2 regions of the Agrobacterium sp. 22-223-1 genome follow, and region 2 is predicted to be linked to the other one. Evidence: predicted binding sites of a transcription regulator. Region 2 holds the regulator's gene; the other holds the start of a gene.
What was found. Region 2 encodes HrcA, which represses chaperone genes, less so after heat shock. Its sites were predicted from a motif close to GTTAGCACTCNCNNNNNGNGAGTGCTAAC; they were not measured.
Positions count from the first base shown of each region.

Region 1: a site for HrcA is predicted at 4,164-4,192, ahead of groES (co-chaperone GroES). Genes of this name have one in related genera too.

Region 1 covers NZ_JBNWCN010000001.1:656,026-670,677, forward strand. Annotated here, with positions in the region: gene hisG (ATP phosphoribosyltransferase) at 1-162, shown strand, start outside; gene ACQZ60_RS03225 (DoxX family protein) at 227-673, opposite strand; gene ACQZ60_RS03230 (hypothetical protein) at 825-1,259, opposite strand; gene groL (chaperonin GroEL) at 2,102-3,736, opposite strand; gene groES (co-chaperone GroES) at 3,811-4,107, opposite strand; gene ACQZ60_RS03245 (TIGR01459 family HAD-type hydrolase) at 4,477-5,325, shown strand; gene ACQZ60_RS03250 (bifunctional riboflavin kinase/FAD synthetase) at 5,374-6,354, shown strand; gene ileS (isoleucine--tRNA ligase) at 6,635-9,538, shown strand; gene ACQZ60_RS03260 (hypothetical protein) at 9,740-10,384, shown strand; gene ACQZ60_RS03265 (nucleoside deaminase) at 10,435-10,893, opposite strand; gene ACQZ60_RS03270 (pseudouridine synthase) at 10,965-12,872, shown strand; gene rsmD (16S rRNA (guanine(966)-N(2))-methyltransferase RsmD) at 12,853-13,410, shown strand; gene ACQZ60_RS03280 (patatin-like phospholipase family protein) at 13,598-14,524, shown strand.
Region 2 covers NZ_JBNWCN010000001.1:255,287-269,938, reverse strand. Annotated here, with positions in the region: gene ACQZ60_RS01345 (LptA/OstA family protein) at 1-503, shown strand, start outside; gene lptB (LPS export ABC transporter ATP-binding protein) at 513-1,322, shown strand; gene rpoN (RNA polymerase factor sigma-54) at 1,590-3,140, shown strand; gene hpf (ribosome hibernation-promoting factor, HPF/YfiA family) at 3,375-3,947, shown strand; gene ptsN (PTS IIA-like nitrogen regulatory protein PtsN) at 4,030-4,491, shown strand; gene grpE (nucleotide exchange factor GrpE) at 4,573-5,208, opposite strand; gene hrcA (heat-inducible transcriptional repressor HrcA) at 5,321-6,412, opposite strand; gene rph (ribonuclease PH) at 6,548-7,264, shown strand; gene rdgB (RdgB/HAM1 family non-canonical purine NTP pyrophosphatase) at 7,282-7,926, shown strand; gene hemW (radical SAM family heme chaperone HemW) at 7,932-9,131, shown strand; gene dnaA (chromosomal replication initiator protein DnaA) at 9,201-10,661, opposite strand; gene rpsT (30S ribosomal protein S20) at 11,531-11,797, opposite strand; gene ACQZ60_RS01285 (enoyl-CoA hydratase) at 11,993-12,766, opposite strand; gene mutM (bifunctional DNA-formamidopyrimidine glycosylase/DNA-(apurinic or apyrimidinic site) lyase) at 12,798-13,694, opposite strand; gene ubiE (bifunctional demethylmenaquinone methyltransferase/2-methoxy-6-polyprenyl-1,4-benzoquinol methylase UbiE) at 13,838-14,614, shown strand; gene ubiB (2-polyprenylphenol 6-hydroxylase) at 14,651-14,652, shown strand, end outside.

The DNA of each region.
Region 1 (14,652 bases), 400 kb from region 2:
ATCACCTCAACCGGCTCGACGCTGAAGGCCAACCACCTGAAAATCCTCTCGGACGGCATCATCGTCCGTTCGGAAGCCTGCTTCGTGCGTGCCCGCAAGCCGGAACATGAGGGCGATGCGGCGGTTCAGGAAATCGCCTCGCGCATCAGGGCTGCGGTCTGACGACGTAAAACAAAAAAGCCGCCGGAGCGATCCGGCGGCTTTTTTATTGGTCAATCTGTCTGGCTCAGGCGTGAGCCACAGCCGCGCCACGCTTAGCGTCGACGGAATAGGCGCCGGGGCCGAAGGCGGCAAGCAGTATGTAAGCGCCGGCAAGGGTGATGTTCTTCACCATCATGATGCCGTTCAGCGTGTTGATCCAGCCAAGAGCCGGCTCAGGCCAGCCGGGAACGGCAACGGTGCCGCTGTGGAACACCAGACCGGTGAATACGCAGAAGACGGCAAGCGCCCAGGCAGCGATTTTGGTCTGGAAACCAGCGAGAATGGCAAGACCGGCAACGAGTTCGAACAGGCCTGCAATATAGGCAAGCGCGGTTGCGGCGGGCAGGCCGGCGCCCGTGATCATGCCGGCCGTACCGGCCGGATCGACGAGCTTGCTGAAGCCCGACGTGATGAAGATGAAGGAAAGCAGAATACGGGCGATGAGAACGAGAACGTTCTGGCTGCTGGACATGGATATCTCCGGTAAATAGTCGGCGTGTCGCCGGTTGAACTGCAATGTCTGGAGATATCAATGACCGAAAATCATCCGCCCATAAAGATGAACAATAGAAGACAAATCGTCTTCATTTTGTGAACGGCGCTGAGCGTCTGTCCCGCTATGTTCAGGCGGCGAAGCGAATATCCTCAAAGCGCGGAAACAGGAAAAGCCCTGATATGCGCCCTTGCTGGCCGTCTTCGAAGCCGGAAGATTCACCCATGCAGATGACCGGCTGCCGCATCGCCGGCAAGATGGAGAGGCCGGTTGAAAAACAGAAACGTGAGGGTGCGGTGGAAACCTGCTCGAAAAGTTCCAGAACGCGGGCGTGGTCAGCGCGGTCGTAACAGCGGACGAGGCTGAGCAATCCGCACTCGCCCGGCGGCAGGCCGTGCATGAATGATGCGTGTTCGCCGAGCCGGATGACGCCACTGGAAAGATCGCTGCTCCACTCCTCCGACATGAAGAAATGCGACAGGGTCCGGGGATCGGGCGTGGTCGTTACCGCCGCAGGCAGAGCATCGTTGCGTCTTGATATTTCAAACAAATCGCGCCCCCGCATGAACACGTGCCAGCGCCGCCACTTCAAGCGCCACTGCCAGGTTGAACCTTTACCGCCACCCGCAGTCGAACGTGTTTGCCACGCATCGAAACCCCTTCAATGCTGGCCGCCCCGTCGCGGAACCCTTACGGGGGGTGACTTATAGTTTATTTTCCCCTACCTACAACAACCAGCCAGTGAGAAAATCAAAAATATTATGTATTTCTTCTTCAATATCGCGAGATATGCGAAAAAGCACAACTAAATAGCGCACTTATAAGCCGGTCCGAGTGGAAATCGGCCCCGTATGGGGTGGTGATTCGCTCTTGAATGTGCCCTATTATTGCATAGGGCTGCAAAAAATAGCCGGATAAAATCACGCCTGTTCCAAAACGGGACAATACACGAACCTTTCCGCTTTTGGCCTTCAGAATTGTGCAACCTGTTGATTTTCATGAAGCATCTCTCGCGAGAACGCTGACGTCATCCTTGGGCCTGTCCCCCACTGCCGTCCGATTTAAATTCCGGACGGGCGGCAGCCTTTTCGTAATGGAGGGTCAACATTCCCTCGACGTCATCCTCGGCCCTGTGCCGAGGATCTAATCACGTCGAATAAAATCAATCGGTTGCAGATCCTCGGGACAGGCCCGAGGATGACGTCGGCATGATTGGCTTCGGCACGGCATGCCCGAAAATAATAGAACCAATGACACCTGACTTCTTCGAGAAATTTAAACGGGACGGCAGTGGCCTATCCCAAGGATGAGGCCGATAAAATGCGCCGCCTTCCATCATCACGCATGGGCGGCAAAGAAAAAGGGCGGTCCGAAGACCGCCCTTTCTTAATCCGGTGACAGGACTGATTAGAAGTCCATGCCGCCCATGCCGCCGCCCGGCATTGCCGGCATTGCAGCTTCCTTCTTCGGAAGCTCGGCGATCATGGCTTCGGTGGTGATCAGCAGCGAAGCAACCGAAGCTGCGTTCTGCAGAGCCGTACGAACAACCTTGACCGGGTCGACGATGCCGAGCTGGATCAGGTCGCCATATTCGCCGGTCTGGGCGTTGTAGCCGTAGTTGTCTTCGTTCTTCTCGAGGATCTTGCCGACAACGATGGAAGCTTCGTCACCTGCGTTGTCTGCGATCTGGCGAACCAGAGCCTGCAGGGCGCGGCGGATGATGTTGATACCGGCTTCCTGGTCGTCGTTTTCACCCTTTGCGGTGATCTTCGTGGACGAACGCAGCAGGGCAACGCCGCCGCCCGGTACGATGCCTTCCTGAACGGCAGCGCGCGTCGCGTTGAGAGCGTCGTCGATGCGGTCCTTCTTTTCCTTCACTTCGACTTCCGTCGAACCGCCGACGCGGATAACGGCAACGCCGCCAGCGAGCTTGGCAAGACGTTCCTGCAGCTTTTCGCGGTCGTAGTCGGAGGTGGTTTCTTCGATCTGGGCCTTGATCTGGGCAACACGGCCTTCGATGTCGGACTTCTGGCCGGCGCCGTCAACGATCGTGGTGTTTTCCTTGGAGATCGAAACCTTCTTCGACTTGCCGAGCATGTCGAGGGTAACGCTTTCGAGCTTGATGCCGAGGTCTTCGGAAATGACGGTACCACCGGTCAGGATGGCGATGTCTTCCAGCATGGCCTTGCGGCGGTCGCCGAAGCCCGGAGCCTTGACGGCAGCGATCTTGAGGCCGCCACGCAGCTTGTTGACGACGAGCGTTGCAAGAGCTTCGCCTTCTACGTCTTCAGCGATGATGACGAGCGGCTTGCCGGTCTGAACGACAGCTTCGAGAACCGGCAGCATAGCCTGGAGGTTCGAAAGCTTCTTTTCGTGCAGAAGGATGTATGCGTCTTCGAGGTCAGCAACCATCTTTTCCGGGTTGGTCACGAAGTAAGGCGACAGGTAGCCGCGGTCGAACTGCATGCCTTCGACGACTTCGAGTTCGGTTTCAGCGGTCTTGGCTTCTTCAACAGTGATGACGCCTTCGTTGCCGACGCGCTGCATTGCTTCAGCGATGTCGAGACCGATCTGACGCTCGCCGTTTGCGGAGATCGTGCCGACCTGTGCAACTTCTTCCGAAGTGTTGATCTTCTTGGCCTTGGCCTGAAGGTCCTTGACGACTTCTGCAACAGCAAGATCGATGCCGCGCTTGAGGTCCATCGGGTTCATGCCGGCAGCAACTGCCTTTGCACCTTCGCGAACGATGGCCTGGGCCAGAACCGTTGCGGTGGTGGTGCCGTCACCGGCGATGTCGTTGGTCTTGGAGGCAACTTCGCGAACGAGCTGTGCGCCCATGTTCTCGAACTTGTCTTCCAGTTCGATTTCCTTGGCGACCGAAACGCCGTCCTTGGTGATGCGCGGAGCGCCGAAGGACTTGTCGATAACGACGTTACGACCCTTCGGGCCGAGGGTTACCTTCACTGCATCAGCGAGAATGTCGACGCCCTTGAGCATCTTTTCGCGCGCTGAGCGGCCGAATTTGACTTCTTTGGCTGCCATTTTCAAAACTCCTGGTTTCGAACGGCCGGAATGGATCCGGCTTGAAATTTAAGGAAACGATGGGTTCGGCGAAATCAGCCGATGATACCCATGATGTCGGCTTCCTTCATGATCAGAAGGTCTTCGCCGTCGAGCTTGACTTCGGTGCCCGACCACTTGCCGAACAGAACACGGTCACCAGCCTTGACGTCGAGAGCGACGACCTTGCCGGACTCATCGCGTGCGCCGGAACCGACGGCGACGATTTCGCCTTCCTGCGGCTTTTCCTTGGCGGTATCGGGAATGATGATGCCGCCCTTGGTCTTGGCTTCGGATTCAACGCGACGAACGACGACGCGATCGTGAAGCGGGCGGAAATTGGTGCTTGTCATTGCCTAATCCCTCGATCAAATGACTTCATGAACCTTCGCAGGCTCGCGTGATGGGTGTTAGCACTCTTCTTGTTTGAGTGCCAGCGGAACCGAGATAAGGAGGGCTTCTTCCGGAGTCAAGAACGCCCTGTCTGAAAAATTTCATGGCTTATGGTTATCAGCGTTCCATGACAGAAATTTCCCATGCGCGGACGGGCGCGGCGACGTCGTTCTTTTCGCGCGTTGCGGCCGCATCGCATCTAAGGGGCATTTGTGTTCATGCTGCGTCAGGCGGGCCAAAGACCGGTCTGGCAGCGCTTTTTTCCTTGCCATCGGCGTCCCGCTTTGCGATGTGACGCTCACCTTCTTCTCGCATCCGGAAAGCATCTCATGGCCCATCGCATTCTCACTCTCGGCGAAATCACGGCTGGGTTCGACGTTATTCTTTCGGATGTCTGGGGCGTGCTGCACAATGGCGTCAGCGCCTTTCCGGATGCGGCAGTTGCCCTGCGGGAAGCGCGCAAGGCCGGCAAGACGGTGGTGCTCATCACCAATTCGCCGCGTCCCGCTCCCGGCGTCATCGCCCAGCTTCGCGTTCTCGGCGTGCCGGATGAGGCCTATGACCGTATCATCACCTCCGGTGACGTCACCCGCGGCCTGATCGCGGAAGGCCCGAAAAAAGTCTTCCTGCTCGGCCCGGAACGCGATCTGCCGCTGCTGGACGGTCTCGATGTCGAGCGCGTCGGCGAGCCGGAAGCGCAGTCCGTGGTCTGCACCGGCTTTTTCGATGACGAGACGGAAACGCCTGAGGATTATACCGAAATGCTCAAGGGCTTCATTGCCCGCAACGTGCCGATGATCTGCGCCAATCCCGATCTGGTGGTGGAGCGCGGCGAGCGCATCATTCCCTGCGCCGGCGCCATGGCCGCTTACTATGAACAGCTCGGCGGCGAGGTCCGCATTGCCGGCAAGCCGCATGCGCCGATCTATGAAGCCTGCCTTGCGGCGGCCAAAGAAGTGCGCGGTGCCTTCGCCAAGGATCGCGTGCTTGCCATCGGGGACGGCATGCCGACGGATGTGAAGGGCGCGATTGCGAGCGGTCTCAACCTTCTTTATATCAGCGGCGGCATTCACGCCGCCGAATATACGCTGAACGGCCAGACGGACGAGGCGCTTCTCAACGCCTATCTCAAGGGGCAGGGTGCTGCTCCCGGCTGGTGGATGCCCCGTCTCGCCTGAGGACATCTTGCCTCAAGGAATAGCTGGCGCAGGAATGGATCGATTGCCATGACCGTCTTTCACCGCAATGAAAAAAAGGAGCCGCTGCCGGAAGCTCTTCGCGGCGGCGTCATCGCCATCGGCAATTTCGACGGCGTGCATCGCGGCCACCGGGCTGTGCTGGATCGTGCCCTGGAACTGGCGGAAGCCCGTGGCGTTCCCGCGTTGGTGCTGACCTTCGAGCCGCATCCCCGTTCCGTCTTCCGTCCCGATACGCCGGTCTTCCGTCTCACGCCCGCGCCGCTGAAGGCGCGCATCCTTGAGGCCATCGGTTTCCGCTCCGTCATCGAATATCCCTTCGACCGGGAATTTTCGCAGCGCTCGGCGGAGGAATTCGTCCAGTCCATTCTGGTCGACTGGCTTCACGCCAGCGCTGTCGTCACCGGCTTCGATTTTCATTTCGGCAAAGGCCGCGAAGGCGGTCCGGCATTTCTGATGGAGGCCGGCAAACGCCATGGCTTCGACGTGACGCTGGTGGACGCCTTCCGCGACGAGGGCGCGGATGTCGTCTCCTCCAGCCGGATTCGCTCGCTTCTGTGCGAAGGCGATGTGGCGGGCGCCGCAGGCCTGCTCGGTTATCGCTTCACGGTGGAAAGCGAAGTCATTGGCGGCCAGAAACTGGGGCGCACGCTGGGTTACCCCACCGCCAACATGGCGCTGGCGCCGGAAACGGAACTGAAGGCCGGCATCTATGCCGTGCGGTTCCGCCGCCCGGACGGTTCGATCCGCGATGGCGTGGCAAGCTTCGGTTACCGCCCGACCGTTACCGAAAACGGTGCGGCGCTGCTTGAAACATTCGTCTTCGATTTTTCCGGCGATCTTTATGGTGAGGTCTGTTCGGTCTCCTTCTTCGGGCACCTGCGCGACGAGCTGAAATTCGACGGTCTCGATCCGCTCGTCGCCCAGATCAGGCGCGATGAAGAAGAGGCGAGGGCGATGTTATCGGGCGTGCGCCCGCTCAGCGAACTGGACGCCAGGATCGCGTTCTGACCGGGTAAGGCCGGTCAGCCTCTGTTCCGGCCGATATTGCCGTCGCTTTTCTCTTCCTTTTTGCCGGAAAACCGCATAAACAACCGGCCATGTCCCAATACCGGTTGATGTTCAAAACTCAGATTGGCCGAATTATTGGCCCGGCCTTCCGCCCGCTCTGACGAGCCGGAAGGTCCGGGATTTTGGCGCTTGTCATGACTTTGGTCATGGCGCTTTCCGTATTTGCCCTCTTTGAAATTGAGACGGCGCGACCGACACGGCGCGCAACAACGGTACGATTATGAGCGACACCGCAGAAAAACTGGATTACTCCTCCACCCTCTATCTGCCGCAGACGGATTTTCCGATGCGCGCCGGCCTGCCGCAGAAGGAACCGGAAACGGTCAAGCGCTGGCAGGAAATGGGCCTCTACAAACGCCTGCGCGCCTCCGCCGCCGGCCGCGAAAAATTCGTGCTGCATGACGGCCCGCCCTATGCCAACGGCAATATCCACATCGGCCATGCGCTGAACAAGATCCTGAAAGACGTCATCACCCGCTCTTTCCAGATGCGCGGTTACGACGCCAATTACGTTCCGGGCTGGGATTGCCACGGCCTGCCGATCGAATGGAAGATCGAGGAAGCCTATCGCGCCAGAGGCAAGAACAAGGACGAGGTTCCGGTCAACGAATTCCGCAAGGAATGCCGTGACTTCGCGGCCGGCTGGATCAAGGTTCAGTCGGAGGAGTTCAAACGCCTCGGTATCGAGGGCGACTTTGAAAACCCCTATACGACGATGAACTTCCACGCCGAAGCCCGCATCGCCGGCGAACTGCTGAAGATCGCCCGCACCGGCCAGCTTTATCGCGGCTCGAAGCCCATCATGTGGTCGGTCGTCGAGCGCACCGCGTTGGCGGAAGCCGAAGTCGAATATGCCGATGTCGAGAGCGACATGATCTGGGTGAAGTTCCCGGTTGTGCAGGCATCTCCTGTTCTTTCCGGTGCTTCCGTCGTCATCTGGACGACCACGCCGTGGACCATCCCCGGTAACCGCGCCATCGCGTTTTCGTCGCGGGTCGAATATGGCCTCTACGAAGTCGAAAGCGCGCAGAACGATTTCGGTCCGCAGCCGGGCGAAAAGCTGATCTTTGCCAAGAAGCTCGCCGATGAGGCCGCAGCCAAGGCGAAGCTGACCTTCAAGCTCGTTCGCGACGTGAAAACCGAAGAACTGGCCGCCATCACCTGCGCTCATCCTTTGGCGTCGCTTGGCTACGATTTCCCGGTTCCGCTTCTCGAAGGCGATCACGTCACCGACGATGCCGGTACGGGCTTCGTGCACACCGCGCCGAGCCACGGCCGCGAAGACTTTGACGTCTGGACCGCGCATCAGCGTGAGCTGGAAGCGCGCGGCGTTTCGTCGGCCATCCCGTTCCCGGTTGGCGATGACGGTTTCTACACCGAAGACGCCCCCGGTTTCGGCCCGTCCGCCGAAGGCGGCGCTGCCCGCGTCATGGACGATAACGGCAAGAAGGGCGATGCCAATGACCGCGTCATCAAGGCGCTGATCGCGGAAAACAACCTGTTTGCCCGTGGCCGTCTGAAGCACAGCTATCCGCATAGCTGGCGCTCCAAGAAGCCGGTCATCTTTCGCAACACGCCGCAATGGTTCGTCTATATGGACAAGGAACTGGGCGACGGCACGACGCTGCGTTCGCGCTCGCTGAGCGCTATCGACGACACCCGCTTCGTTCCGGCCTCCGGCCAGAACCGCCTGCGCGCCATGATCGAAGGCCGGCCCGACTGGGTTCTGTCGCGCCAGCGCAGCTGGGGCGTGCCGATCGCCGTCTTCGCCGATGAGAAGGGTGAAGTTCTGATCGATGAGGCCGTCAACGCCCGCATCCTCGAGGCCTTCGAGGCCGAAGGTGCGGACGCCTGGTTCGCTGAAGGCGCCAAGCAACGGTTCCTCGGCGATGACCACGACCATGCCCGTTGGCAGCAGGTCATGGACATTCTCGACGTCTGGTTCGACAGCGGCTGCACCCACACCTTCACGCTGGAAGACCGCCCGGACATGAAGTGGCCGGCGGATGTCTATCTGGAAGGTTCCGACCAGCATCGCGGCTGGTTCCACTCGTCGCTGCTTGAAAGCTGCGCGACGCGCGGTCGTGCGCCCTATAACGCCGTTGTCACCCATGGTTTCACCATGGATGAGAAGGGCGAGAAGATGTCGAAGTCCAAGGGCAACGTGGTTTCGCCCCAGGAAGTCATGAAGGACGCCGGCGCGGATATCCTGCGCCTGTGGGTCATGACCACGGATTATTGGGAAGACCAGCGCCTCGGCAAGGCCATCATCCAGACCAATGTCGATGCCTATCGCAAGCTGCGCAATACCATCCGCTGGATGCTCGGCACGCTCGCCCATTACAAGGGCGAGGAGATCGCCTATGCCGATCTGCCGGAGCTGGAAAAGCTGGTGCTGCACCGCCTGTCCGAACTGGATGGTGTCGTGCGCGAAGGTTATGACGGCTTCGAGTTCAAGAAGATCGCCCGCGCGCTGGTGGATTTCGCCAATGTCGAGCTTTCGGCCTTCTATTTCGATATCCGCAAGGACACGCTCTATTGCGACGCGCCGTCGTCGCTGAAGCGCCGGGCGGCCCTGTCGGTCATTGCGAAGCTGTTCGATTGCCTCGTCTCGTGGCTGGCACCCATGCTGCCCTTCACGACGGAAGAGGCCTGGCTGTCGCGTTATCCGGATGCGGAATCGGTGCATCTCGTCCAGTTCCCGGAAATCCCGGCGGAATGGAAAAACGATGCGCTGGAAGCGAAGTGGGAAAAAATCCGCAAGGTCCGCACGGTCGTCACCGGCGCGCTGGAAGTGGAACGCCGTGAAAAGCGTATCGGCTCTTCGCTGGAAGCCGCTCCGGTCGTGCACATCGCCGACGCCGATCTTCTGGCGGCGCTGAAGGGGCAGGATTTCGCCGAAATCTGCATCACCTCGGCCATCTCGGTGGTGGGCGATGAAGGCCCGGCCGATGGCTTCCGCCTGCCGGAAGTGGCAAAGGTCGTGGTCGAGCAGAAGCTGGCGGAAGGCGCAAAATGCGCCCGTTCCTGGCGCATCACCACCGATGTCGGTTCCGATCCGGCCTATCCGGAGGTTTCCGCTCGCGATGCGGCCGCGCTGCGAGAGCTTGCAGCCCTCGGATGATCCGAGGCTGCGCATCGTTCCTGTTGAAACCCGATTCCGGGTTTGGGGCCGATGCGCGATGAAAATGACCGGATGAATTGCGCTTTGCCTCTTCATCCGGTACACCTGCCTGAAAATGGCCGGATTTGCACGGCAATGCGGGCTGCCGCCTGCCGAAAGACGATGTCTGGCGAAGTGGGACGGACGGCTGGAAGGGTTTCAATGAAGACGATGCAGGGTAATGCGCAGGGTTTGGGCATGTTTCGCACGGTTGTTGGCATCACGACGATAGGCGTGTTGCTCGGCGCGTGCACGAGCCCGACCTACGGCACGGGCAAGACGGCGGCGGAACAGCTTGTCGACGATCTTGGCAACGCGACCTCGATCACCGGCAATGACCAGGAAAAGCGCAACCTGAAATATAGCCCCCGCCCGGGCCTCGTCGTTCCCGCCCAGACCCGTGCCGAACAGCTGGCCGAGCCGCAGCAGAACATGGCAAGCCGCGAAAACAATCCGCAATGGGTCGAATCGCCGGAAGAAACCCGCGAACGCCTGCGCGAAGAGGCGGACGCCAACAAGAACAACCCGCATTATCGTTCGCCGCTGCTCGCCGGCAACGGCACGGCCGGCCAGATGACCGAAACCCAGAAATGGGAAGCCTTCCGCAAGGCCAAGGCCGATGCCCAGGGCGGCTCCGTCGTCAACGCCCAGCGCAAGTTCCTCACCGATCCGCCGGCTGAATATCGCAGCGTTCCGCAGGATCAGCTGACCGATCTCGGCGAACCGGAGCAGAAGAAGGAAAAGCGCCGCAAGAAAGAAGCGGCCGTGGCAAATACCGGCAAGAGCTGGTGGAACCCCTTCCAGTAATAACGAATGGCTGATGGCCCGCGGGAAAGCTTGCGCCTCCCGCCGGTCGCTCAATCGTCGAGACGTTTCTCGCGGAAAAATTGCCGCAGGATTTCCGCACTTTCGCTTTCCGCCAGTCCCGAATAGACATCCGGCGCATGGTGACATGTCGGCTGGCTGAAGAAACGCACGCCACTCTCCACTGCGCCGCCCTTCGGGTCTCGCGCGCCGTAATAGAGCCGGCGGATACGGGCGAATGAAATCGCCGCCGCGCACATGGTGCAGGGCTCCAGTGTCACGTAGAGATCGGCGCCGGGCAGGCGTTCCTGCTCCAGCGCTTCGCAGGCCATGCGGATCACGGCGATTTCGGCGTGAGCCGTCACATCGTTCAATTCACGGGTGCGGTTGCCGGAACGGGCGATGACGCGGCCGTCCATAACCAGTACCGCGCCGATCGGAACCTCCTGCCGCTTAGCCGCGGCACGGGCTTCCGAAAGCGCCAGCTCCATGAAATGCGTCCTTTCGGCCATTGCGTTTCAATTTCCTCTTAACCCTTGTGCTTGGACCTGATAGGACAGCCCAAACAACAGGCAAACAGCAAATGACTTTTAAAGACAAGCCGAAGCGTGACGGCGGCAAGACATTTAGCCGCGACAGGAAGCCGAAAGGCCCCGGCAAGCCCGCCGCAGAGCGCGAAAAGAAACCTACCGAGGCAAAGGCCGCCCCGGTGCCGGAAACCGTTGGCGCTTCCAAGCCCGAGCGCATTTCCAAGATCATGGCACGCGCAGGCGTCGCCTCGCGCCGCGATGTCGAGCGCATGATCATGGAAGGCCGCGTGTCGCTGAACGGCGTCAAGCTGGATACGCCGGTGGTGAACGCCACGCTGTCCGACAAGATCGAAGTCGACGGCATGCCGATTCGCGGCGCCGAGCGCACGCGCCTGTGGCTTTACCACAAGCCCGCCGGTCTGGTGACGACCAACTCCGACCCGGAAGGCCGCCCGACCGTTTTCGACAATCTGCCCGGTGAACTGCCGCGCGTCCTGTCCATCGGCCGCCTCGATATCAATACCGAAGGCCTGCTGCTGCTCACAAACGATGGCGGACTTTCCCGCGTGCTGGAACTGCCGACCACCGGCTGGCTGCGCCGCTACCGCGTGCGCGCCCATGGCGAGGTCGATCAGGCCGCACTCGACAAGCTGAAGGAAGGCATTGCCGTCGACGGCGTGCTCTACGGCGCAATCGATGCCACGCTCGACCGCACCCAGGGCCACAATGTCTGGATCAGCATGGGCCTGCGTGAAGGCAAGAACCGTGAGATCAAGAACGTGCTCGGCGCGCTCGGTCTCGAGGTCAACCGCCTGATCCGCGTTTCCTACGGTCCGTTCCAGCTCGGCGATCTCGCTGAAGGCAAGGTGCTGGAAGTGCGCGGCCGTATGCTGCGCGACCAGCTCGGCCCGCGTCTGATCGAACAGGCCGGCGCCAATTTCGACGCGCCGATCTACAATGCGCCCGTTGAGGATGAAGAAGACGACGCGCCGAAGCGGCCCGTAAAATCCGAATGGGCAAAGAGCGATGCCCCGGAAGGCAAGCCGCGCTTTGAAAAGAGCGGCAAGTCCGAGGACCGTCGTGAAAAGGCGCTCGGCCGTCTCGACACCAAGCGCGGCGACAAGCCGGCCGGCAAGTTCGGCTCCAAGCCCGCCGGGAAATTTGGCGCCAAGGGCCGCAGCGAGGATGAAGGCGACGACCGCCGCCCACGCCAGGCCGCCGGCACCAGCCGCACGGCCAATGTCTGGATGGCGCCCGGTGCAAGGCCCACCCGTGACGGCAAGGAACGCAAGTCCTCCGCCCGCGCGGAAGCCGAAAACCTCTTCAAAAAGCCTTCCGCCCAGGACGAAGCGCGGCGCAACGTCGTCCGGCATGCGGATGCCGAGGGCGAGTGGATCCGTTCGGATTCCCCCCGCGAAGAAGAAGGTGGTCGCGGACGCGGCGACCGCCCGCGTGGCGAAAAGAGCTTCGGTGATCGTGGTGGACGCGGTGGAAAGCCGTTCGGCGACCGGCCATTCCGCGACAAGCCGCGTGAAGAAGGTGATCGCCCGCGTGGCGACCGTCCGCGCGGTGAAAAGAGCTTCGGTGACCGCCCGGCACGCGGCGGCAAACCTTTCGGCGACCGGCCGTTCCGTGACAAGCCGCGCGAAGAGGGTGACCGCCCACGTGGCGAAAAACCTTTCGGTGATCGTCCGTTCCGCGACAGGCCCCGTGAAGACGGTGACCGCCCACGCGGCGAGCGCCCGGCGGGAGACAAGCCCCGTGGCGGCAAGCCGGCCGGTAAACCCGGATTCGGCAAGCCATCTTTCGGAAAATCGGGCGAGCGTGGTGAACGTTCGGGTTTCTCGGGCAAGAGCAAAGGCCCCGGTGGTCCCGGCGGCGGCAAGCCGGGCGGCAAAGGCCCGGGTGGCAAACCTTCTGGAGGCAGGGGAATGACACGTAATGCGGATCGTAGGCGGTGAGTTCCGCGGCCGGAGTCTGGCCGCGCCGAAATCGAATTCCATTCGTCCGACCATCGACAGGACGCGGGAAAGCCTCTTCAATATTCTGAGCCATGCCTATCCGGAAAGTCTGGATGGCACGCGCGTTCTGGACGTTTTCGCCGGAACCGGTGCGGTCGGTCTGGAGGCGCTTTCGCGCGGCTGTCGCGTGGCGCTCTTCGTCGAAAACGGCGTGGAGGGCAGGGGGCTGCTCTGGGAAAATATCGATGCGCTGGGTCTGCATGGCCGCGCCCGTATCCTGCGGCGTGACGCCACCAAGCTCGGCGGCGTCAACAATATCGAGCCCTTCGATCTTCTCTTCGCCGATCCGCCCTATGGCTATGGCCATGGCGAGAAGGCTTTCGCGGCCGCCCATGGCGGCGGCTGGCTGAACCCCGGCGCGCTTGCCATTCTCGAAGAGCGCGGCGATGTGACGGTCAAGGTCGATCCGGTTTTCAAACCGCTCGAAAGCCGCATCTTCGGCGATACGAAAATGCATTTCTACCGTTACGAGCCCTAAAGCATTTCCAGCAAAAGTGGAGCCCGGTTTTCCGTCCGGAAATGCGACATAACAAAGAGTTAGAGTGTTTTCGCGATTCGAAGAAAAGCGAAAATGCTCTAACAGCAGCGTTTCCCGTCACGCCACGGTCTTGTCTTGTTTGCGCAATAGGCAGAGTCTTTGCCGTGGAAAGAATTTGGGTATTCGCATGGAGCAGGGTGTAAACGAGAGCATAACGATCGTCCGCGCCGGGGAAGAGGTTCTCGAAGGTGACGGCGCGGGCGGCCATGAGCCGACTTTCGGACTGGCGCTCGGCGGCGGCGGCGCACGCGGCATCTGCCACATCAACGTCATCGAGGCGCTGGACGAACTCGGCATCCGGCCCGTGGCGATTTCCGGTTCGTCCATCGGCTCCATCATCGGCGCGGGCAGGGCGGCCGGCATGACCGGCCGGGAAATCCGTGAATACACGCTTGAACTGATGGGACGAAAAGGCTCGGTCGCCAACCGGCTCTGGAGCCTCGGCCCGGCATCGATGCGCCATGCGGTGGACGGTTTTCGCCTTGGGCAGTTCAACCTCGAACTCATCCTGCACGCCCTGATGCCGCAGGCTCTGCCGAAGGATTTTTCCGAGCTTGCCATTCCGCTCAAAGTGATAGCCACGGATTATTACGCCCAGACCGAAGTGGTGGTGGAACGCGGCGAGATCATCCAGGCGCTGGCCGCATCTGCCGCCATTCCCGCATTGTTCATGCCGGTGCGTATAGATGGCCGCATCATGATCGACGGCGGCATTTTTAATCCGGTGCCCTATGAGCATCTGCTGGACCGCGCCGATATCGTCATCGGCGTCGATGTCGTCGGCGGCCCGGAAGGCGACGGAACCACCATGCCGAACCGGCTGGACAGCCTGTTCGGCGCCAGCCAGCTGATGATGCAGGCGGCGATTGCCCTGAAACTGCGGCTACGCCCGCCGCATATTTTCCTGCGCCCGCCCGTGCACCGTTTCGGTGTGCTGGATTTCCTGAAGTCCGAAGAGGTGCTGAACGCATCGGCCGGCATCAAGGACGATCTGAAACGGCAGATCGACATGCAGGTGGAACTGTTTCACCGCGGGCAGGGTGTGGAGGCGTGACAAGTGAGGCGAGTTTTCTTCTCCCCGAGGGGGAGAAGGTGGCCCGAAGGGCCGGATGAGGGGGTACCCTCTCCGAATATCGCTACCCTTGCCCCCTCATCCGCTGCCACGGACTTCTCCCCGGCGGG
Region 2 (14,652 bases):
TTGTTTTTTCGTGTCTTGCAACTGTGGCTTTCGCCCAGAACACCACCAGCAACATGCAGGGCGTCAAGCTCTCCGGCGACCAGCCGATCGCGATTGAAAGCGATCAGCTCGAGATTCGCGATCAGGAGCGCAAGGCCTATTTCACCGGCAATGTGAAAGTGGTGCAGGGAACGACCACCCTTCAGGCCGGCAAGATGACCGTGAATTACAAGGGCGAGGGTTCTTCGCTCACCAGCGGCGATGCCAATATCGAAAAAATCTTCGTCGACAATAATGTCTATCTGACGTCCGAGACCCAGAAGGCGACGGCCGATCACGGCGAATTCGACATGGCGGCGCAGACCTTCATTCTGACCGGCAAGCAGGTCGTGCTTTCGGAGGGCACGAATGTGTTCACCGGCTGCAAGCTCACCGTTCTGATGAATACGGGACAGGCCAAGCTGGAAAGCTGCGGCGGCCCTGTCCGGATCATGCTCGATCCGAAATCGCAGAAAAAACAGTAGTCTTTCCTCGTGAAGATACCCTCGATCTCAAAGATATTCAGCGGCGGGCGCAGCCGATCCGCGGACGCGGCCTCGCCGGCGGACAAGACCCCCTATCAGGGCACGCTGATCGCGCATGGCCTGACGAAGACCTATAATACGCGCCGTGTCGTCAACGGGGTTTCGCTGGTCGTGCGCCGTGGCGAGGCCGTGGGACTGCTCGGCCCGAACGGTGCGGGCAAAACCACCTGTTTTTACATGATCACGGGCCTGGTGCCCGTGGATACCGGCAAGATCGCCATCAACGGCAATGATGTCACCACCATGCCGATGTATCGACGCGCCCGTCTCGGCGTCGGTTATCTGCCGCAGGAAGCATCGATCTTCCGGGGATTGACGGTCGAGGAAAACATCCGCGCCGTGCTGGAAGTGCATGAGCCGGACGCTGCCAAGCGCAACCGCAAGCTCGATGAGTTGCTGGAAGAGTTTCATATCGCGCAACTGCGAAAGTCGCCTGCCGTGGCGCTTTCGGGTGGCGAGCGGCGGCGTCTGGAAATCGCGCGGGCACTCGCGACCGATCCGACCTTCATGCTGCTCGACGAACCTTTCGCGGGCGTCGATCCGATTTCGGTCAGCGATATCCAGAATCTGGTGAGACACCTGACAGCGCGCGGGATCGGCGTTCTCGTGACCGACCACAATGTCCGTGAAACGCTCGGTCTCATTGACCGCGCATACATCATCCATGCCGGCGAGGTGCTGACGCATGGACGTCCGGACGATATCGTCAACAATCCGGATGTACGCCGTCTCTATCTCGGCAATAATTTTAGCCTTTAAACGCCTAGAGCGGGATAGCGAAAAGTGTGTGCGGTTTTCGCTTGAAATCCCGCTCTAATTATATGATCTAGATCATGATTTAAGATTTCAGGTCGTTTCGACCTAAAATCATCATGATCGGCGCGCGAAAGATTCTTCATCGCGCCCCGCCCTGACGCTTGACCAAACAAGATAAAAAAGCAATTTTTGGGCCAAGTTCCGTCGTCTCAGTAAAATTTCTGGAAAATCAGGCGACGGAGAAGCTGTAAGGGGAGTTTCGCGTCCACCATGGCATTGTCTGCCAGCCTTTTGCTGCGTCAAAACCAGTCTCTCGTGATGACACCGCAACTGATGCAGTCCATCCAGCTGCTTCAGATGACGCATTTCGAGCTGACGCAGTTCATCGCGCAGGAGGTGGAGCGCAATCCGCTGCTGGAAATTGCGGCAAACGATGGCGATTTGAGCAGCGATGCCCCGGCAGAGACGGAAAGTTTCGGCGACGCGGACGGCGAAGGCTCGGAGAGATCCGCCACGGTGACGCCCGACAGCGACGACTGGTATGGCGACCGCGCCGCAAATCTCGGCGAGCAACTGGATACCAGCTTCGAAAACGTCTTTCCCGACGATGCCGAGCCCAGAAAGGCCGATGCGCCTGAACTGGCTGGCCAATGGAAATCCATGCCCGGCCAGGAGTCGGGGGAAAGTTACGATCTCGATGATTTCGTCGCGGCCAGACAGAGCCTCAGCGACCATCTCAATCAACAACTGCCGCTCGCCATATCCGCCGCCGAGGACCGGATGATCGCCGATGCGCTGATCGGCCAGCTTGACGAGACCGGCTATATTGCGGCGGATGCCGTCGACGACGTCGCCGAACGGCTGGGCGCGGCCCCGTCAGTGGTCGAGCACGTTCTAAAGACGCTTCAGGGCTTCGATCCACCGGGTGTATTTTCCCGTTCCTTAAGCGAATGTCTGGCGATCCAGCTTGCCCAGAAGGACCGGCTCGACCCGGCCATGCGGGCTTTCATCGACAATCTGGAACTTCTGGCGAAACGCGACTTCGCCTCCCTTAAAAAAATCTGCGGCGTCGATGAGGAAGACCTCCTCGACATGCTGGCGGAAATCCGCACGCTCAACCCCCGCCCCGGCGCGGGTTACGATTCGATGGTTTCGGAGACCATCGTTCCCGACATTATCGTTCGCCCCTCCTCCACCGGCGGCTGGCTGGTGGAAATCAATCCCGAGACGCTGCCGCGCGTGCTCATCAACCAGAGTTATTTCGCCGAGGTGTCGAAACACAAGGCACGCGCAGGCGAGGATCAGGATTTCCTGACTGAGTGCATGCAGACGGCGCATTGGCTGACCCGCAGCCTCGATCAGCGCGCCCGGACGATCATGAAGGTCGCGACGGAAATCGTGCGCCAGCAGGACGCCTTTCTCGTCAATGGCGTGGATCACCTGCGCCCGCTGAACCTCAAGACGGTGGCCGACGCCATCAAGATGCACGAATCCACCGTCAGCCGGGTGACATCGAAAAAATATATGCTGACGCCGCGCGGTCTGTTCGAACTGAAATATTTCTTCAGCGTGTCCATCAGCGCCGTGGAAGGCGGAGACAGCCATTCGGCGGAAGCGGTGCGCCACCGCATCAAGGCCATGATCGCGCAGGAGGCCGCCGAGGCGGTTCTTTCAGACGACGATATCGTCGACAATCTGAAAAAGAGCGGCATCGATATCGCCCGCCGCACCGTCGCCAAATATCGCGAGGCGATGAACATCCCCTCCTCCGTGCAGAGACGTCGGGAAAAGAAGGCGCTGGCCAAGCTGTCCGCCTTCTGAGCGGCGGCCGCGATCACGTTTATGGCGGTTTTTTGCCGCACCATTGACTCTTGCCACGGCAAGGGCTAGAAGCCCGCCGCACACGTAAGCAAGGTCATTTGTAACGGATTCATCTCCACCGTCCATGGGCGTAAAATTCGAATGAGGGCTTTTTAAGGTCTTCGAAACGCTTGGATGCGCGCGCGGCTTGACGTAAGCTGGTACTCGCAAATCACTACAAAAAGGAAAATTTCCATGAGTGTGCGTGTATCTGGTAAACATATGGAGATCGGTGAATCTTTCCGCCAGCGGATCGAGGACAATATAGGTCTGGCGGTTACCAAATACTTCGATGGGGGGTATTCAGGCCAGGTGACCGTGGAGAAGTCCGGATCGCGTTTTGCCGCGGACTGCAAGCTGCATCTCGATACGGGCGTTGTGTTGCATGCGGCGGGTCAGGCAAATGATCCGCAGGCCAGCTTCGATGCCGCCGCAGAGCGGATCGAGAAGCGCCTGCGCCGCTACAAGCGCAAGCTTAAGGACCACCACAATGGTGCGAATGGCGTGTCGCAGGAAATCGCCTATACGGTGATGGATGCTATTCCCGATGAGGACCACGAGGTTCCTGAAGATTACGCACCCACCATCGTAGCGGAGAGTTCGAAACAGATTAAGACAATGTCCGTCGCCAGCGCCGTGATGGCGCTCGACATGACGGACGAACCGGTTCTGCTGTTCCGCAGCCCGGGCAAGGAATATCTCAACATCGTTTACCGGCGTCATGACGGCAATATTGGCTGGATCGACGCGGAAACGATCAAGAGCTGAACAGTCTGACAAGACGTGGGAGGCAGAGCGCGAAAGCGTAGCTGCCTCCTGCATCGTCTCGATGGCATGAAGGAAAAAGAGAATGGCGTTGGCAGATTTGCTGCAACAAGATGCGATTATTCCCGCCCTCAAGGTGAATTCCAAAAAGCAGTTGCTTCAGGAGCTGGCCGCAAAGGCAGCCAGAATTACCGGAGTCTCGGAACGGGAAGTTTTCGACGTCATCCTCCAGCGTGAGAAACTCGGCTCCACCGGTGTGGGCCACGGCATCGCCATTCCGCATGGCAAGCTCAACAGCATCCATCAGATCACCGGCGTCTTCGCACGTCTTGAAACACCGGTCGATTTCGAAGCGCTGGACGACCAGCCGGTCGATCTGGTTTTCCTGCTGCTCGCGCCCGAGGGCGCCGGCGCGGATCACCTGAAGGCGTTGTCCAGAATTGCACGCGCCCTGCGCGACCCTGAACTGGTCGCCAAGCTGCGCGCCACCGATTCCGACACCGCAATCTACGCTTTCCTCAATCAGGAGCAGGCGACGGCGGCTTGATCGCAGGCTAACTCCTTCTGTTTAACGGCAATAAAAAACGCGCCCTGAAGGCGCGTTTTTTATGACGTAAGGATAGATGCCTTACGCGTCTTTTTCATTGAGAGACGAGGTGCCCGGCTCGGCCGATGCGGCAACTTCCGCCTTCGGGCCGCCCTTGGCAACGCCGACCATTGCCGGGCGCAGGACGCGGTCGCCAATGGTGAAACCGGCCTGAACGACCTGAAGCACGGTATTGTTCGGAACCGCCGGATTCGGAATTTCGAACATGGCCTGATGGAAATTCGGGTCGAACTTCTGGCCCTCGGCATCGATCTTCTTCACGCCGTGGCGTTCCAGCGTCGACAGCATCGAACGTTCCGTCATCTCGACGCCTTCGATCAAACCATTGAGACCGGCTTCGCCATTGGTCTTGAGTTCATCGGGAATGGCTTCAAGCGCGCGGCGAAGATTATCGGAAACGGCGAGCATATCGCGCGCGAAACCAGCGAGCGAATAGGCTTTCGCATCCTTGACATCGCGTTCCGTGCGACGGCGAAGATTGTCCATTTCGGCCGCAAGGCGCAGGAACTTGTCACGCAGGTCGGCATTTTCAGCCTTGAGCAGCTCGACCGGATCAGGTTCGGCAGCGTCAATCGGCTCTTCCCCGGCGAGCACGGGTTCGACAAACTCTTCGGCGACGTCCGCGTCAGGTCCGGGCTTTTTTGTATCGTCGGTCATGACGTTCTCCAGATTTGAATATGTTGGTTGCGCCCGATATCGAGCTTTGACGGGCAAAAATCAAGGCTTGCGGCGAAAAGCTTGCCGCATTCCCTGACCTTGCCGGTCTGTCCTATCTCTGCTTGCGGGAAAGGCGGGCCATGATCTGCGCCGTATAGTCCACCATCGGCACGATACGGGCGTAATTCAGACGGGTCGGGCCAATGACACCGACCGCACCCACGACACGATTATCCTCGTCACGATAGGGCGCGACGATCAGCGACGAACCGGACAGCGAAAACAGCTTGTTTTCCGAGCCGATGAAAATCCTGACCCCCGAGCCGCTTTCGGCGAGATTGAGGATTTCGATGAGATTTTCCTTGCGCTCCAGGTCGTCGAACAGCAGGCGCACCCGATCGATATCTTCCTCACCGGCGAGACCTTCGAGCAGGTTGGAGCGACCGCGAACGATGAGACGGCCAAGCTTGCCTTCCTCGTTATCTCCCGCCCATACCGCCAGACCACGCTCCACGAGGTCCTGCGCCAATATGCCGAGTTCCGATTGCAGCTCCGCCCGCTGCGTCTGAAACTGACCGCGCAACTCATGCAGCGTCTGACCGGAGAGATGGGCATTGATGAAATTCGCCGCTTCGGTCAATTGCGACGAGGAGATACCGGCCGGCAATTCGATGATGCGGTTTTCGACCTGATTGTGGTCGCCCACCAGCACGGCGAGCGCCTTGGTGGGCTCCAGCCTTATGAATTCGACATGCTTGAGGATGACGTCGTTCTTCGCCGTCAATACGAGGCCCGCGCCGCGCGACATGCCGGACAGCATGCGGCTCGCCTCCGTCAACAGGCCTTCCAGCGACTGTTCGTGGCCGGCGACCGGCCCGATCTGACGGTCGATAGTCGCCCTTTCCTCGGCGGGCAGATCACCCACCTGCATAAAAGCGTCAACAAAGAAACGCAGCCCCGTCTGGGTCGGCAGGCGACCGGCGCTGATATGCGGCGAATAGATGAGGCCAAGCTCTTCGAGATCGCTCATGACATTACGAACGGAGGCGGGTGAAAGCGACATCGGCAACAGCCGCGACAGGCTGCGCGATCCGAGCGGCTCGCCCGTATCGAGATAGCCTTCGACGATGCGCCGGAAAATTTCCCGAGACCGTTCATCCAGCAGCGATGCCTGATCTTTTGATAGCGGTGCGGAAAAACCCATTTCGTCCGTTCTTTGTCGTTCAAACCAGCTCACATCAATATAATGCGTTGCAACGCCGCGGCAAAATGGAAATTGGCTTTGCAAAAGCCCGGACCTCGCCTTAGAAGGCAGGGACCAACATGGAGAGTGGATCATATGCGGCCTTCAGGCAGAAAAACCGACCAGATGCGCAAGGTTTCCTTCGAGCGCAATTTCTCGAAACATGCCGAAGGTTCCTGTCTCGTGAAATTCGGCGACACGCATGTGCTCGTCACCGCAAGCCTTGAAGAAAAGACGCCGCCGTGGCTGCGCAACAGCGGCAAGGGCTGGGTCACCGCCGAATATGGCATGCTGCCGCGCTCCACCCATGAGCGCATGAAGCGCGAAGCCGCTTCCGGCAAGCAGGGCGGTCGCACGCAGGAAATCCAGCGCCTCATCGGCCGTTCGCTGCGCGCCGTCGTCGATCTGCAGGCGCTCGGCGAGCGCCAGATCAGCATCGACTGCGACGTGATCCAGGCCGATGGCGGCACTCGCACCGCCTCCATCACGGGCGCATGGATTGCGCTGCACGATTGCCTGAAATGGATGGAAACCCGTAACATGATCAAGGTTGAGAAGGTTCTGAAGGACCATATCGCCGCGATCTCCTGCGGCATCTTCGCCAACCAGCCGGTGATCGATCTCGATTATCTCGAGGATTCCTCCGCCGAGACCGATGCAAATTTCGTCATCACCGGCTCCGGCGGCATCGTCGAGGTTCAGGGCACAGCGGAAGGCGCGCCCTTCTCGGAGGAAGAATTCCTGACGCTGCTCGGTCTTGCCAAGGCCGGTTGCAGCGAACTGGTCGCCCTTCAAAAACAGGCGATCGCCTGAGCCGACAGGAAAGCACCATGCGCAAGCTCGATACCAGAACGATCGTCGTCGCCAGCCACAACAAGGGCAAGATCGCCGAAATCGCCGATCTGATCGGGCCTTTCGGCTTCTCCGCCAAGTCGGCGGCGGAGCTGAATTTCGAAGAGCCGGATGAGACGGGTACGACCTTCGAGGAAAATGCCGCAATCAAGGCGCTTGCCTCCGCTAAGGCATCCGGCCTTCCGGCTTTGTCCGACGATTCCGGGCTGGTCATCGATGCGCTGGATGGTGCGCCAGGTGTCTATACCGCCAATTGGGCGGAAACGGCCGACGGCACGCGCGACTTCGCCATGGCGATGCAAAAGGTCGAGGATGCGCTGGCCGAGCGTGGCGCATCGAAGCCGGAAGACCGCACCGGCCGCTTCGTCAGCGTGCTGTGCCTAGCCTGGCCGGATGGGCATCTCGAATATTTCCGCGGCGAGGTGGAAGGCACGGTGGTGTGGCCGCCACGCGGAACGAGCGGTTTCGGTTACGATCCGGTCTTCAAACCGGAAGGATACGACACCACATTCGGCGAGATGAGCGCGGATGAAAAACACGGCTGGAAACATGGCGACGCCTTCGCGCTTTCGCACCGTGCCCGGGCGTTTAAAAAATTCGTAGAAACCTGCCTGGAGGCATGAACCCGATGGTCGGGGAGCATCAACTTTCTGCCCCCGGCGCGTCGCTTCTGCCGGATACGGGCGATCCCGGTTTCGGGATTTATCTGCATTGGCCCTTCTGTGCGGCCAAATGTCCCTATTGCGATTTCAACAGCCATGTCCGCCACCGGCCGGTGGATCAGGAACGGTTTACGGCGGCCTTTCTCCGTGAAATGGAACATATGCGGACGCTGAGCGGCCCGCGTGTCGTAACCAGCATCTTCATGGGCGGCGGCACGCCATCGCTAATGGACCCGCAGACGGTCGCGGCACTTCTCGATGGCGTCTCGCGCTTCTGGCATGTGCCGGATGGTATCGAGATCACCATGGAAGCCAATCCTTCCAGCGTCGAGGCGGAGCGTTTTCGCGGTTACCGCGCGGCGGGCGTCAACCGTGTCTCGCTCGGCGTGCAGGCGCTGAACGACCGCGACCTGAAGTTCCTTGGCCGCCTGCATGATGTTGCCGATGCCTTGAAAGCCATCCGGCTGGCGCGGGAGATTTTTCCGCGCATGTCCTTCGATCTCATCTATGCCCGCCCGAACCAGACGGTGGCCGAATGGGACGCCGAGCTGAAAGAGGCTGTCTCCTACGCGGTCGACCATCTTTCGCTCTATCAGCTGACCATCGAGGAAGGCACACCCTTTTACGGGCTGCACAAGGCCGGCAAGCTCATCGTGCCGGATGGCGAACATTCGGCCGTGCTTTATGAGGCGACGCAGGAAATCACCGAGCGTTACGGCATGCCGGCCTATGAGGTTTCCAACCATGCCCGGCCCGGCGCTGAAAGCCGTCACAACCTGACCTACTGGCGTTATGGCGATTATGCCGGCATCGGCCCCGGCGCGCATGGACGCCTGACGAGAGGCGCTTCCAAGCTCGCAACCGCCACCGAGCGCCACCCGGAAAACTGGCTCGAAACCGTTGAGCGGGAAGGCCACGGCATGGTCGATCAGGAACTGCTTGGCGTTGATGAGCAGGCCGATGAATTGCTGCTGATGGGGCTTCGCCTGCGCGAAGGCATCGATCTCGCCCGCTGGAGCGATCTTTCCGGCCGCGATCTCGATCCGGAAAAGGAGGAATTCCTCCTCCAGCACGGTTTCGTGGAGAGGCTCGGCAATTCCCGCCTGCGCTGCACGCCTTCCGGCATGCTTATTCTGGATGCGGTGGTGGCCGATCTCGCCTGCTGACGCTAGCCTCCACCCAGCTTTAGCCCAATAAACAAGACGACAAAAAAAGCGGCCCGAAGGCCGCTTTTTTTATGCGTTGTTTTCGTTGATCAGGCGTTTCAGCAGCTCGACCTCATGGCCGAGCTTGGTGTCGCCGGAAATCAGTTCCTCGATCTTGCGCACGGCATGCAGAACCGTGGTGTGATCGCGACCGCCGAAACGGCGACCGATCTCGGGGAAGGAACGCGGCGTCAGCATCTTTGCCAGATACATGGCGATCTGGCGCGGCTTGACGATAACGCGGGTACGGCGGTTGGACACCAGCTCCTGTCGCGACACATTATAGTGCTTGGCGACGATGCGCTGAATATCCTCGATGCGTACACGCTTGGCCTCACCCGTCCCGACGAGATGCGACAGCAGCTCATCGACACGATCAACCGAGAGGTTCGGCTCGAAGGAGCGACGGAACATCAGCTGGTTGAAGGCGCCTTCCAGTTCGCGTCCGCTTGCCGTCACGCTCTTGGCCACATGGGTCAGGATTTCATCCGAAATCTCGAAGGACGGATCGTCCTGACGTGCCGAGCCGAGGCGGCGGTTGAGCATTTCGTAGCGCATGTCATAGTCGGGACCTTCGATCTCGATGGCCATGCCGCCCTGAAGACGCGAACGGACACGCGGATCGAGCGATTCCAGCTCCCATGGCGCACGGTCAGCAGCGACCACGACCTGCTTGGCGCTGTCGAGCAGCATGTTGAGCAGATGGCAGAATTCGTGCTGGATCATCTTGCCCTGCAGGAACTGCATGTCGTCGATGACGAGCAGGTCGATATTGCGCAGCGTGTCCTTCAGCGTCAGCGCGTCATTGTCGCGGATCGCAGTGGCGAAACGCCACATGAAATATTCGGCCGTCAGATAGACCACGCGCGGATTGCGCGGGCTGTCGATGGCGGCATTGGCGATTGCCTGCAGAAGATGCGTCTTGCCGAGGCCGACACCCGCATGAATGAACAGCGGGTTGAAGCGCACGGCGCCGGCACCGGCTTCGGCGATCGTCTTTGCCGCCGCAAGGGCGACGCGGTTGGACGAGCCCTCGACAAAGGTATCGAAGGTGAAACGTGTGTCGAGCGGCGAACCGAACAACGGCCCGGAACCGCCCTGACGCAGGGTCGCCTGCGAAGCCGCAGGCTGTGCAGCAGGCGTCGCGGGCTGCGACGGAATGAAGGACTTGTTACGTTGAACCGCGCCGACCTCCGGAACGGGCTGCGCCCTTTCCTCGGTCTGAGCCGGACGGACCGGGCGGCTGGCCGAGCGGACCAGAATCTCCACCTTCAGCACATCCGGATCCTCGCTCTGGACGAGGTTCGTGATCAGATCCATATAACGGTTGTTGATCCAGGACTTCAGAAAGGTCGTCGGAACGGTAAAACGGACGACGCTTTTCGAAACGGAATGGAGTTTGAGCCGTGCAAACCAGCTTGCATAGACCTCCGGACCAACCTGTGCCTTGAGCCGCGCGCTAAAACGTTCAAACAGCGCATCGTGCGTCATTGCCGATTTGTCCCCTGCCGCATCTGAGCAAGCTGCATCACGCGTCTTTGGTGCGCGGTCCCCATCAGCCACCGCACCCATCGCCAAATTCAATTGCATATTGCCGCCTTTCAAATTGCCAATCATAGCCTGACGATCAAAGATCGATCGCCAGAGATCCCCCTCGTATATTTTTGCCTCCAGCGTTCCCCTCGAAAGAACGTCAAAGGCGACTACTCGTTTGCGAGCCGGTTATCCCATTTCCCTCCCCCTCATGGAGAGGCCTGCGACACGCTAAAACGCTCCTTTCGTTACAACCTTAAGGCGCATTCTTGAGGACAAAAAACTCCCGCCCGTTCCGGAGACCGAAACGGCACAAAAAGCTCCATGACCTGAAAAAACGGACCCCGAAAGACCCGCCAGCAAGAAGGTGAATATCGTCGATACGATCATCGAGATAATCTGTGGACTGAGATCCGCACCCCTTGTTGAAATGCATTTAGGCAGGATCGTGGGGAGAGATCAATGGCGTTTTTTCTGCAAAAACTCAGATCGGCCATTGACTCGCAAAGGCCGTTTTGCATCACCGACAAGGTGCGAAGCAGAATCGCTTATGAATCAATGAGATTCAATTTTGGCAATTTTTGAGAGCTGATTTTGGCAAAAAAATAAAAATCTTCTTGACTCAAAACTAGCCGCGACTTCCGTAGAGAAAGCCCCCGAGTTTTCCAGAGACCTCCAACAAGCTATTGTTTTTATTACAAATTTCCTGTCGTCCATCTGACATGCGTTTGTCACGTTACGGCAGCAATGGTTAACGGGCAGTTAGAATCACAAAAAGCCCGGTCAAAAGACCAGGCTTTTTGAATAATTATTTGTGATTAGCCGGATTAGGCGGAAAGAGCCTTAACGCGCTGTGCGAGACGCGACACCTTGCGGGATGCGGTGTTGCCGTGCAGAACGCCCCGGGTGGCGGCGCGCTGGATCTCGGGCTGAGCTGCCTTCAGAGCTTCGGTGGCGACTGCGAGATCACCGGAAGCGATGGCTTCTTCGACCTTGCGGATGAAGCCGCGAACGCGCGAACGGCGAGCCTTGTTGACTGCGGTACGGCGAGCGATCTTGCGGGTCGCCTTTTTCGCCGAAGTTGTATTGGCCATGTATGCCTCTCTTCGAATTCAAACCAAATTCCGCAACCATAGGATCGGGTCGTTCGAAGACCTCACGTAACCCAAGAATGCGGGAGTAATTTCGGACAAGCCGGATGGCTTTCCTTAACCGTGGGCGGGCATATACCGCTAAAGCTTACGCCCGTCAACGCGCAAAACGCTTAAAAGCGCCGATATTCCGAATCCTTAGCGATTCCGGAAAGCGGGTTTGCGCTTTTCCACGAAGGCGGCCATGCCCTCCTTCTGATCCACTGTCGCAAAGAGCGACTGGAAGGATCGTCTTTCATATCTCAGTCCTTCCGCAAGCGGCACCTCGAAGGAGCGATTGACGCTTTCCTTGGCCATGAGAACGGAAGCACGCGACAGGGAAGCGATGCGGGTTGCCGCCTCCACCGCCTCGTCCATGAGATTTGCAGCCGGCACGACACGCGACACGAGACCGGCCCGCTCAGCCTCCGCCGCATCCATCATACGCCCGGTCAGAACCAGATCCATGGCCTTCGCCTTGCCGACCGCCCGTGTCAGCCGCTGCGAGCCGCCCATGCCAGGGATGACGCCGAGGGTGATTTCCGGCTGGCCGAATTTTGCCGTGTCCGAAGCGATGATGAAATCGCACATCATCGCCAGTTCGCAGCCGCCGCCGAGCGCAAAGCCGGATACGGCGGCGATGACCGGCTTGCGGGTGGCCGCAACCTCGTCCCAGCCGCCGAGAAAATCGCCGACATAGGCATCGACGAAATCCAGCCCCTGCATTTCCTTGATATCGGCGCCTGCCGCAAATGCCTTTTCCGAACCGGTAATAATGATCGCACCGATGGAATCATCGGCGGAAAACGAAGACAGAATGTGCCGCAGCTCTTTCAGAAGCACCGAATTGAGAGCGTTGAGCGCCTTGGGGCGGTTGAGGGTGATGACACCCACCTCATCGCGTTTCTCGACCAGTATCGTTTCATAGTCCACGGCAATCTCCCCTTCCGGCACTCCGGCTCCGTTACTTCTGGCAGGCGGCGCAATAAAAGGTCGAACGACCGGCCTGCACCACCCTTTCAACCGTACCCCCGCAGCCGGGTGTCCGGCAAGGCTGGCCTTCCTGATCGTAGACCGAAAAGGAATGCTGGAAATAACCGAGCGTTCCATCCGTCTGTATATGGTCTCGCAATGAGGAACCGCCGGCGGCGATCGCATCCGCGATCACGTCGCGGATTTTCTCCGTCAGATCGACGAGCTGCGCTTTGGGCTTGCCACCTTTCGTCACCAGCGTTCCCGCCGCCCGCAAAGGCGAAAGATGCGCGCGCCACAGCGCCTCGCAGACATAGATATTGCCGAGACCGGCAATGACCTTCTGGTCCAGCAGCGTGCTTTTCAGGGGCTGGCTTTTACCTTCAAACCGGCTCGCCAGATAATCCGCGCTCAGCGCATTGCCTGTCGGCTCCGGGCCAAGCTCGGCAAAGGCAGGGTAAAGGTCGAGCTTGTTGCGCTCCACCAGATGCATGAAGCCGAAGCGGCGCGGATCATTATAAATGACGCAGACGCGCTCTTCTCCTTTATCCAGATGAAAGACGACATGGCCATGCTTGCCGTCTTTGGAACGGGCATGGTGAAACACGCCGGGTGCATCGCCGGCCTCGCCCGCTTCCGCCTCGATGCGGAACGAGCCGGACATGCCGAGGTGGGAAACGATGGTCAGCCCATCCTCCAGTTCGATCAGAAGATATTTCGCCCTGCGCCCGAGCGACAGGATCGTCTTGCCTTCGATAAGCGCTGCAAAATCCTGCGGGAATGGAAAGCGCAAATCGGGGCGGCCGAGATGGAGCCTGCGGACCCTTGCGCCTTCCATGGCGGGCGCAAGGCCGCGTCTGACGGTTTCGACTTCTGGCAATTCTGGCATCTGGCTTATCCGACAGTTTATCGTTAGGACCATGTGGTCTATACAGTGCACGCGAAATGTCGCGCCCAGGCGATGCGGCAACAGATAGCGTTGCCATGGCGTTTCCGCTATGGTCCGCCACGCAATAAATATGGAGACAGACGATGACCGACGCCCGTACCACTGCCCAAGGCGGCATGGAAACGTCCTATGGCTTCCACAAGGTGGACGAAGGCAAAAAGCAGGGGTTGGTCAACGAAGTCTTCCACAAGGTGGCCAAACGCTACGACATCATGAACGATGTGATGTCGGCCGGCCTGCACCGGCTGTGGAAAGACGCCATGGTCTCTTCGCTTTCGCCGCGCAAGGATGCGTCCTACAAGGTTCTGGACGTTGCGGGCGGCACCGGCGATATCGCCTTCCGCATCATCGAAGCCTCCAACCGTCTGGCGCATGCCACTGTTCTCGATATCAACGGCTCGATGCTGGCCGTCGGCGAAGAACGCGCGGCAAAAAAGAAGCTTTCCGACAATCTGACCTTCGTGGAAGCCAATGCCGAGGAACTGCCTTTCGAAGCAAACAGTTTCGACGCCTATACGATCGCCTTCGGCATTCGCAACGTACCGCGCATCGACGTCGCGCTGAAGGAGGCCCATCGCGTGCTGAAGCGCGGCGGGCGGCTGCTGGTGCTGGAGTTTTCCGAGGTCGAAATGCCGTTGCTTGACCGCGTTTACGACGCCTGGTCGTTCAACGCCATCCCGCAATTCGGCAAGATGATCACGGGTGACGCCGAGCCCTATCAATATCTGGTCGAATCGATCCGCAAATTCCCCAATCAGGAGGATTTCGCGACGATGATCCGCACCGCCGGCTTCTCCCGTGTCACCTATACCAATTACACCGGCGGCATCGCCGCCCTGCATTCCGGCTGGAAGCTTTAAGACCATGGCCGGCAGACGCAGGAGACAAGCATAAGCAT